3 regions of the Arthrobacter sp. NPDC056886 genome follow, and region 2 is predicted to be linked to each of the others. Evidence: predicted binding sites of a transcription regulator. Region 2 holds the regulator's gene; each other region holds the start of a gene.
What was found. Region 2 encodes LexA, which represses DNA repair genes until DNA is damaged. Its sites were predicted from a motif close to TCGAACANNTGTTCGA; they were not measured.
Positions count from the first base shown of each region.

Region 1 (3,272 bases), on a different contig from region 2:
TCCGGTGAAATCCCGCTGTTCCACCCGCTCAGCGAATTCCTTCAGCTCCGGTTTCTCCTCGAGGGCTTCGCGGAAGTGCCGGGCCGAGAACCGCCACAGCTGCTTGGCGATGTCGCCGATTTCGCCGTCGTCCATGCCCAGCGCCAGGCCGGCGTCCCGGACGGCACCGCGAGCGCGGTAGCCATTCTGCATGCTCATCAGCGTGACGCGTTCGGCTCCGAAGCGCTCAAAGATCTTCCGGTAGACGTTGTGCCGTTCGGCGCTTTCGACGTCGATGTCGATATCGGGCAGTGTGGCGCGGTCGCGGGAGAGGAAGCGTTCGAAGATGAGGTCGTGTTGGAGCGGGTTCACCTGGCTGACGTCGATCAGGTAGTTGACCAGGCTGGAGGCCCCGGATCCGCGGGCGGCGGCCCTGACCCCCATGTCCAGGATCATCCGGGAGACCTCTGCGACGGTCAGGAAGTAGGAGGCGAAGCCCAGCGAGTCGATGATCCGGAGCTCGTGCTGCAGCCGGGTTCGCATCTGCTGTTCCTGCTGCCCGGAGATTCCCGGGAAACGGCGGCCGATCCCCGCCTCGCAGCGCAGGGTAAGTTCGGCGAGCGCATCGCCGTCGATCCCGATCACGGATCCTTCGGGGACCACGGGCTGCTTCCAGCCCATGTCGGCCACAGGATCCATGCGGCAGCGGTCCGCGAGCGCCTCGGTCTGGGCCAGGAGCCGTTTGAGGTCCGCCGTTCCATAGCCGGCGGCGTGGATGATCTCCTTGCCCAACTGCAGCATCTGGGCCGCAGATTTTAGCCAGCCCTGCCCATTGGGCTGCAGCAGCGGGGCTGCGGAGAGCTCGGGGAGGGATCTAAGCGTCCGGGCCGAGTCCAGCACATCGGCGGTGGCCGCGCCGTCCTCGGCCACATACCGCACAGCATTGCTCAGCACGGCGGGCACCCCGTGCTCTGCTGCCAACTTGAGCATCCGCACCGCGTGGGCGGTGCTCAGCGGTTCCCCGGGCGGGCTGAGCTGGGACACGACCTCGGCCGCCAGGGTCCCGGGGGGCATGGCATCCAGCCAGCGTTTGAACAGGGTGCGGGGCCTCAGATAGCGCCTGCCCCCCATGGCGCGGCCGACGTCGGAGTCCGGGCCGATCAGCACCGTCAGGACCGGCTGGAGGGTTTCCGGGTGCAGGGTGCGGGAAGCCAGTTCCGCCCGTGTGACGGCCACCGGCACCGCTCCCCCTGCCTTGCCAGTGGTGCGGGCATGGGCGTCGGAGATCAGCCGGCACAACGCCCGGTAGCCGGCGCCTTTGTTGTGTCCGTGCGCCAGCACGACGACGCGTCCCCCCAGCTGGGTGCGGAGGTCGCCGTCGTCGTCAAAGACCGCAAGGTCCACCCCGACGATCGCATCCAGCCCTGCGCCCATGCACGCCTTCAGGTGCTTGACGGTGCCGTACAACCCATCCCGGTCCGTGCAGGCGAGCGCGGTGGCGCCGTCTGCGGCGGCCGCGGCGGCCAGTTCATCCGGCCAGGAGACGCCATAGTGGGCGCTGAAGGCGGTGGAGACGTGTAGGTGGGTGAAGTTCATGCTGTCTTGGGCTTCCGGAGGGGCTGCAGGGCGTCGTGGATCCTCAGGAGCCGCCACCGGCCGCTGCCGACATGCCGGGTCAGGTCAAGGGTGAGGGTGGAGTCCGCGGATTGGTTCCCGGCGGCTCGCACCTGGACCCGCCAGATCTCGTGGTCCACCAGGCCCGGACCGCTCCCGAGCGGCGCCCGGTTTTCCTCCGCCCACCATTGCCGGCGCTCAAACCAGCGGACGGGTTCCGCGCAGACCGTGTAGTGCCGGCCTGCCCAGTCGAGGCGCAGGGGCTGTCCTGCGGGCGTGCAGACGACATCCACAGACTCGCTAAACATGCCCATACTGCCTCCCGACCCAGTCCGGGCTGGAGCCGGTCCAGTCCCTGCTTCTGCTAGCCCTACATATCCAAGACTCAAAACTCCAGACTGAAGACTGAAGACTCAAGCTTTATTCGAACATATCTTCGAATAAACCCAGTCTACGTCGGAGTAGCGACAAAACCCAGATCGGGGGTGGACGGACCGTGGCACAGGTAGCAGGATTGAGCCATGAGCTCCCACATCGCACTCCTGAAGCACGTAAAGGTCGCCGCCAAGAATTCAACCTTGGTGGCGACCTTTGATATAGACGGAAATATCCCGGGGCAGGGCGCCTACGTGGTGGGCCTACTGGCAGCCGGGCCGGACTACTCCCATCAGCGCAGACTGGGCATTGAGTTCATGAACGGCGAGGCCGTGTCCTTCTACTACTTCAACCATGACGGCACGGAAGAGAATTTCGACCTCAAAGGCGTGGAACACTCAGGAAACACCATCACCGGAAACTTCCCCATGACAACCGTGCTGGGCCTGCCCAAGGGCCACCTCATGACCGCTTTCAGCGATTGTGACGGCCGGGATTACCAGGCCAACGTGCCTGTCGAAGAGGCCCTCTGAGCCCCCGCCAGGAAGCCTCCTGCTAGGAAGTGGACTTGTACACTTCCAACTCGAGCGTGATGAAGGCGTCGATCATCGCCCGGTAGGTCTTCTCGACCAGTTCGACGTCGATGTCCTTCTGTTCGGCCGTGGCGCGGACGTGTTCAATGACCCGCTCCACGCGTCCGGGTGCCCGGACTTCGGCACTGTCCGCCTTGAGGGTCCCGGCGATCCGGATCAGCCGTTCGCGGCGCCCGATCAAGGCCACGATCTGCTCGTCCACCTCGTCAACAGCCACCCGTACGGCGGCGAGCTGTTCCCGGTCGGCCTGGGCGGTCTTGTCGTCTGCGTGATTTGTGGGCATGTGCATGACAGTATCGAAAGATGCAGCCACGAGTCGACTTAATTTCGCTGGGTGTCCGCAGTGTTGACGCCTCACGTAGCTTCTACGTCGATGGCCTAGGATGGCCGGTCCACCGGGAGGTATCCGGCCAGGTGCTCTTCATCCAGGTCAACCACGGCCTGATCCTCTCGCTCTGGGACGCGGGCCAAATGCAATCCGAAGCGGCCACCGATCCCCCGGCCGGCGTCGCGAGCATCACGCTCAGCCACAATCTGGCCAGCACGGCGGAAGTCGACCTGGTGATGGCCGCCGCCGAGACGGCGGGAGCCCTTATCGTCTCGGCACCGAAGACACAGCCCTGGGGCGGGTACACCGGCTACTTTGCCGACCCCGACGGCTACCGCTGGGAGGTCGCCTTCAACCCCGGCTGGGCGGTCGACGGCGGCGGA
Region 1 covers NZ_JBHUBT010000002.1:84,680-87,951, forward strand. Annotated here, with positions in the region: gene ACFRJ8_RS03465 (DNA polymerase III subunit alpha) at 1-1,575, opposite strand, end outside; gene ACFRJ8_RS03470 (DUF6504 family protein) at 1,572-1,907, opposite strand; gene ACFRJ8_RS03475 (hypothetical protein) at 2,115-2,501, shown strand; gene ACFRJ8_RS03480 (chorismate mutase) at 2,524-2,850, opposite strand; gene ACFRJ8_RS03485 (VOC family protein) at 2,865-3,272, shown strand, end outside.
Region 1: ACFRJ8_RS03470 (DUF6504 family protein) is a predicted target of LexA. The motif match lies at 2,018-2,033, and genes of this name have one in related genera.

Region 2 (3,272 bases):
CTTCAGGACCGCGTCACGGGCGCGGTCTCCGGCCAGCTCTCCGTGGCGATGGTGCATGCCGCCGCGTCCGGGGCCCGGAAACACACGGGCATCACCGTGGACGCGCTGAACAATGCTGCCTCCCATCTGGAGCTGGCGATCGACGGCGTCCCGAGTGGGTTGATGCCCAACGGGCTGAACAGCGAGCAGCTGGACTGCATCGACCAGCTGCGCGACGCGTGCCGCGCCGCCCTGTCTGATTCGAAGGGGGACAGCTCCGTGTCGGCCGACGGCGGACGCCAGCTGGCCCGCTCACGCCTGATGGTCATCCTGGAACTCTGTGAGCGGCTCCTGGCAGCGCGCGAAAACCGCGAAGTGGTGTGGTTCTCCCGCAACAGCAGCTTCGACCCGGCGCAGGGCTACTCCCAGCCGGACGAGAGCTCGCCGGCATTGATCAATGTTGCGCCGTTGAGCGTCGCGGGGCGTCTGCGCGAGGGTTTGTTCGCGGACCACACCGTCATCCTGACCTCGGCCACGCTGGCCATCGGCGCTGCCTTCGAGCCGGCTGCCGGCGGCCTCGGCCTCGTTGGCAACGGCGCCCCGAGCTGGACCGGCGTCGACGTCGGATCCCCCTTCGACTATCCGAAGCAGGGCATCCTCTACGTCGCCCGGCACCTGCCCAAACCCGGCCGCGGAACGTCCCCCGAGGCCTTGGACGAACTCGAGAAGCTGATCCGCGCTTCCGGCGGCGGTGCCTTGTGCCTGTTTTCCTCGCGGCGCGCGGCCGAGGAAGCCGCCGAGGCCATGCGGCCCCGGCTGGGCCTCAGCATCCTGTGCCAGGGGGAGTCGACCATGACGGCGCTTGTGCGGCAGTTTGCGGACGAGCCGGACACCTGTTTGTTCGGCACGATGTCCCTGTGGCAGGGCGTCGACGTTCCCGGAGTGTCCTGCCGGCTGGTGGTCATTGACCGGATTCCGTTCCCGCGGCCGGACGATCCGCTGATGACGGCACGCTCGCGGGCCGTCGCCCAGGCCGGCGGCAATGGCTTCATGTCCGTCTCGGCCACGCACGCCGCCATTCGGCTCGCGCAGGGCGCCGGACGGCTGATCCGCTCGACGTCGGACAAGGGCGTGGTAGCGGTGCTGGATTCGCGGCTGTCCACGGAGCGCTACGGCGGATTCCTTCGCGCCGCGCTGCCGCCCTTCTGGCCCACCACCGATTCGTCGATAGCCATGGCGGCCCTGGAGCGCCTGGCCAAAGAATCGGCACAGGCCGCCAAATAGGCAATTGGGGAGCCAGTCGACCAGAAAACGCGAACGTCCCCGTCCGGATTACCGGCGGGGACGTTTGCTTTGGGTTTACGTGGTCCGGGATGACCCGGCCGCAGCCGCTAGAGGGAGCGGAGCACCGAGACGACTTTGCCCATGATGACGGCGTGGTCGCCGAGGATGGGCTCGTACTGGGTGTTTTGCGGCAGCAGCCACGTGTGGCCGTCCCGCTGGCGGAATGTCTTGACCGTGGCTTCGTCGTCCAGCAGCGCGGCAACGATGTCGCCGTTGACGGCATCGCCCTGGCGGCGGACAACCACCCAGTCGCCGTCGCAGATGGCGGCATCGATCATCGAGTCGCCCGCCACCTTGAGCATGAAGAGTTCGCCGTGGCCCACGAGCTGGCGGGGCAGCGGCATGACATCCTCCACCACCTGGTCCGCGAGAATCGGTCCGCCGGCGGCGATGCGTCCGACGAGTGGCACCATTGCGGTGTCAGTGGCGCTGGCGAGTTCATTCACTGACAGGCCGCCGACGGCCCGCAGGCCGCTGGACTTCTCGACTCCCGAAATCGGGGTGGTCCCCTCGTCCAGGGTCAGCGGCATGAGCACTTCCATGGCCCGCGGGCGCTTCGGATCGCGCCGCAGGTAACCGAGCTTTTCGAGCTGGGAGAGCTGATGGGTAACGCTCGACAGGCTGGCCAGACCGACAGTGTCGCCGATCTCGCGCATGGACGGCGGGTAGCCCTTGTCCGTGACGGACCGCTGGATGGTCTCCAGGATTTTCTTTTGCCGGACGGTGAGGCTTTTGGGGGCCCGGGCGGGCTGCGGGCTCCGTGAGGTGGCCCTGCCGCCGGTGGCTTGTGCTGCCATGTTCGCCAACGCCTTTCCGTTCCGCCCGGCTGCCTTGGCTGCTGTCACCGGGAACTTCCGGTCTGAAATGTCAGACCCTGCTGATCAACTACCAATGACTTCACCCAGTGAATTCATTTGTGGTTGTTCTGTCCCTCAAAAATAGGCCAGCCGCAAAGCTTTTTCAAACATTTGTTCTAGCGAGTCTCGACATCGTTCGTTAGTAAGTGCTAAAACAGAACAAGCAGAGTTCGAATATGTGTTCGAGTTCGGAGTTGCGACTCCGGATCCGGTGTTCGGTTCTATGTTCGAAGGTTCGGCCGGTTGGCGGCGAGTACGTGGAGTACGCCGGGCGGCACCGTATGGTCCAGGAGGGCTCAGTTCATGTCAGCTTCAAGCGCGTTTCAAGGCACTTTCGTTCAGGGCGTCACGAATCACCACCGCAGGGCTGGTGCCAGTGGCGTGGTGGATCTCGGCAGCGTCGGCCACAGCACCATCGGCCAGAGCAGCGCAAGCCAGAGCGGCGCCCGCCAGAGCAGTGTCGACCAGACCAGTTTCGGCCAGGGCAGCATCCGTTACGGCAATGTGTACCCGATCAACGCCGGCCCGCGCACCTCCCCGACGTCGCCCGCACCGCTAGGGGTGGCGGCCGCTGTTTCCGCCGGTCGGCCCAAGCAAGCGCCGCTGCGGCTCACCCGGCGCGGACGCTTCGTCTTCTTCGGTGTCCCGCTGATCCTGCTGGCGGCGCTCATTCTGTCGTTCAGCGGATTCCTCAACGCACCCGCGAAGGCGGCGGATTCCGCGGACCAGCTCTCCCCGACACCGACCGTTACCGTCACAGTGCAGCCGGGGGAGTCCCTCTGGGCCATCGCGGGGTCCGTGGCCCCGGAGCGCGATCCCCGCGACGTTGTGGCCGATATCGTGCAGCTGAACAACCTGGATGCCGCGCGTGTGATGCCGGGCCAGGAGCTGTTCGTCCCGTCCAAGTAGCGTCCGGCAAGCCAAGTTCCATCACCCAACTACCCTCACCCAAGTGCCGTTGCAGGCGTCACAGTTTCAGCGCCCGTGCCGGTACCACTTAAACTGGTCACGTGACTGACCAGCTTGAGCGCCTCAACCGACTGCCCCTCCGAACCAATCTGCGTGGCCTGCGTCCGTATGGCGCGCCGCAGC
Region 2 covers NZ_JBHUBT010000015.1:50,251-53,522, forward strand. Annotated here, with positions in the region: gene ACFRJ8_RS21470 (ATP-dependent DNA helicase) at 1-1,263, shown strand, start outside; gene lexA (transcriptional repressor LexA) at 1,371-2,120, opposite strand; gene ACFRJ8_RS21480 (LysM peptidoglycan-binding domain-containing protein) at 2,742-3,089, shown strand; gene ACFRJ8_RS21485 (histidinol-phosphate transaminase) at 3,191-3,272, shown strand, end outside.

Region 3 (3,272 bases), on a different contig from region 2:
AGAGGTCGCCGGGCCCAGGCGGGACCGCGCCGGGGCAGTCAGCCGGGCCCAATCCATCATCCGGTTCAAGTCGGCCAAATACTCCACCGAACACCCGCTCGCCCTGGGCGGCGCCCTGGCCGGCGCCGGTGATGAGCTGCTACGCGGCTATTCCGCCTTTGCCCTGCCGCTCGGTGAGGCGTTCCAGCTGCGGGACGATGTCCTTGGCGTTTTCGGCGACCCCGTCACCACGGGCAAACCCGCCGGGGACGATCTCCGTGAGGGCAAGCGCACAGTCTTGGTGGCTTTCGCCCTGGACCAGGCCTCGCCGGCCGAATCAGAGTATATCGACGCCAAACTGGGCAGCCCCGATCTCAGCGACGCGGACATCGAGGAGATCCGCCGGATCATCGTGGGCTGCGGTGCGCTCCAGGCCACCGAAGTACTCATCGAGGAGTTCGGCAAGGCGGCCTTCGCTGCCCTGGACCTCCTGCCGCTTGAAGACCTGCCCAAAACCGCGCTCCGCAGGCTGGCAGAGGCCACGGTCTCCCGCGCCGCCTAGCCCGGCCCTGCCAGGCCAAGGTGCCAGGAAAAGCGGTCGGGCCGTGCACAGCGGCTTACGCTGTGCACGGCCCGTGACGGCAGGTTACTAATTATGTTGCCGGGTTAATGATGTTGCCGGCTCACTAGGCTGCCAGTGTGCTCCTACCAGGCCAGTGACTGCGCCCTGCGGCGGATTTCGGTCTTGCGCCCTTCCCGAAGGGCGTCGATCGGCCGGCCGCGGAGGGACTCATCCGGGGTAAAGAGCCAGTTGATCAGTTCCTCATCGGAGTATCCGGCGTCCGAAAGGACCACAATGGTGCCCTTCAGGCTCTCCACTGCATGGCCGTCCTGAATGAAAGCCGCAGGCACGGACCGGATGCGCCGGTCGCCAATTCTCACGGCCGCCAGCGCACGTTCGTCCAGGAGTGCATGGACCTTGGTAATAGGTACGTTCAGAAGCTGTGCGACATCGGGCAGGGGCAGCCATTCGCCCACGAGGCTTTCTACATTACTCACGGATAAAGATTGCCACGGCGGGTGCCCCGCCGCCTAGTCGGCAGTCGCAGAAATGACGGCCGAAGGCCATGGCCCATCCCGCCCGCCGGAATGCCGCCCGGGTTCGCACGGGACCCCGGGGCGACCGGTATTTGGCCGACACTCCGCCTGAGACTGGTTTGCGAACGTCAAACAGTTCTTGTGCTAATTGCTAATTCATGAGACATTCACATAGATCACATTTGTAACAGAAATAACTTTTGTCACACTGGTAACACCAGTTCTACCGGCCTGACCGCAGCGTTGCCGCTGAGAAGAGGATCTTTCCAATGACAACCTCACGTTCGCCACAGCTCCGTCCGGGGCGCAGCCTGCCGCTAATAGCGGCCACAACGGCGGCGCTTCCTGCCGTCATGCTTTCCTCCTTGGCGATTGCCCAGCCTGCCGCAGCCGAATCGCGTGTGCGTTCGGTCCCGGCAACCCTCGCGGCCGCCATGCGTGCCCAGGCCAAGGCAGACGCGGCAACGTCCCTCAAGGCGGCAATGATCCCCGCCGCCTCCGTCCCGGCGTCGCTGCCAAGCGCCATGCGGCCGGCGAAGTCCGCGGTTCCCGCCGTCTACACGATCGCCCGCGGCGACACCATCAGCGCCGTTGCTGGCCGCTACGGCCTGGATACTTTCGCCGTGCTGAAGCTGAACAACCTGCAGGCGAACACCATCATCTACCCGGGGCAGAAGATCAAGCTCACGGGCTCGACGCCGGCCCCGGCAGCCAAACCGGCCACCCCGGTCAAGTCAACGTCAGCCCCTGTTACCTCAGGCGCTGGCCGCGTCTACGTCGTGAAGGCCGGCGACACGCTGGGCGGAATCGCCGCGCGGCACGGCGTTGGGCTTTCCGAGGTCTTCAAGTGGAACGGGCTCGGCATGAGCTCCGTGATCTATCCCGGCCAGAAGGTCAAGGTCGGCGGCGGATCCAGCACCCCGGCTCCCGCCGCGACCAAGCCTGCGACCAAGCCCGCAGCGTCAGCGCCCGCGCCGGTCAGCTCGGGCTCCTACACCATCAAGGCCGGCGATACCCTTTCCGGCATCGCGGCCCGCAACGGCGTCAGGCTCTCGGACGTCCTGTCGGCCAACCGGCTGACGATGTCGAGCATCATCTACCCCGGCCAGAAGCTGGTCATCCCCGGCGCGTCGACGATCGCACCCGCCTCGAGCAAGCCTGCTGCCACCACGCCCCTCGTGCCCAGCACGTTCCTCGGCTTCAGCTACCCGGCCGCCGTGGTCAGCTCGGCCAACCAGAACAAGGCGCTCCTCAACGCCTCGCCGGTGCCCAGCCGTGCGCAGATGAAGTCGATCGTGGCGGACACGGCACGGCGCATGGGCGTGGACGCCAGCCTCGCCCTGGCCTTTGCCTACCAGGAGTCGGGCTTCGACCAGCGTGCCGTGTCACCGGCCAATGCGATCGGCACCATGCAGGTCATCCCGTCCTCCGGCCAGTGGGCCTCCGATCTCGTGGGCCGCAAGCTGAACCTCCTGGATCCGTACGACAACGCCACGGCAGGCGTCGCGATCATCCGCCAGTTGGTCCGCACAAGCCCCGATCTGGACAATGCGATCGCCGGCTACTACCAGGGTCAGTACTCGGTGAGCCAGAATGGCATGTTCGAGGACACCAAGGGGTACGTCGCCGCCATCAAGGCCAACCGCAGCCTGTTCGGCTAAACACAGACTCCAGCACAGGCTCCTTCACAGCGGAGCTTGACGCTACGGGCCCGGATCGCATGTTGATTCGGGCCCGTTTCTGTCCAGCGACTACGATTGTAAGGTGCAAGATTACGTGCAGGACGCTCTCGTAGGGAACCTGGTGGACAACCGCTACCAGGTTCAATCCAGGCTTGCCCGCGGCGGGATGTCCACCGTGTACCTTGCCACTGACCAGCGCCTTGAGCGCGATGTCGCGCTGAAAGTGCTGCATCCCCATCTGGCCGATGACCCGCAGTTCCTTGACCGGCTGGGGCGCGAGGCCAAGGCTGCCGCGCGGCTCTCCCATCCCCACGTGGTGGGAGTCCTGGACCAGGGCGAAGACGGCCGGATCGCCTATCTGGTCATGGAGTTCATCAAGGGCCACACCCTCCGCGACGTCCTCAATGACAAGGGCGCCCTGTCACCGCGGCTGGCTCTGGCGCTGATCGACCCGGTGGTCGAAGGGCTCGGCGCCGCACACGCGGCCGGCATGATCCATCGGGACATCAAGCC
Region 3 covers NZ_JBHUBT010000013.1:102,947-106,218, forward strand. Annotated here, with positions in the region: gene ACFRJ8_RS20365 (polyprenyl synthetase family protein) at 1-541, shown strand, start outside; gene ACFRJ8_RS20370 (Rv2175c family DNA-binding protein) at 685-1,038, opposite strand; gene ACFRJ8_RS20375 (LysM peptidoglycan-binding domain-containing protein) at 1,347-2,738, shown strand; gene ACFRJ8_RS20380 (PASTA domain-containing protein) at 2,842-3,272, shown strand, end outside.
Region 3: ACFRJ8_RS20375 (LysM peptidoglycan-binding domain-containing protein) is a predicted target of LexA. The motif match lies at 1,206-1,221, and genes of this name have one in related genera.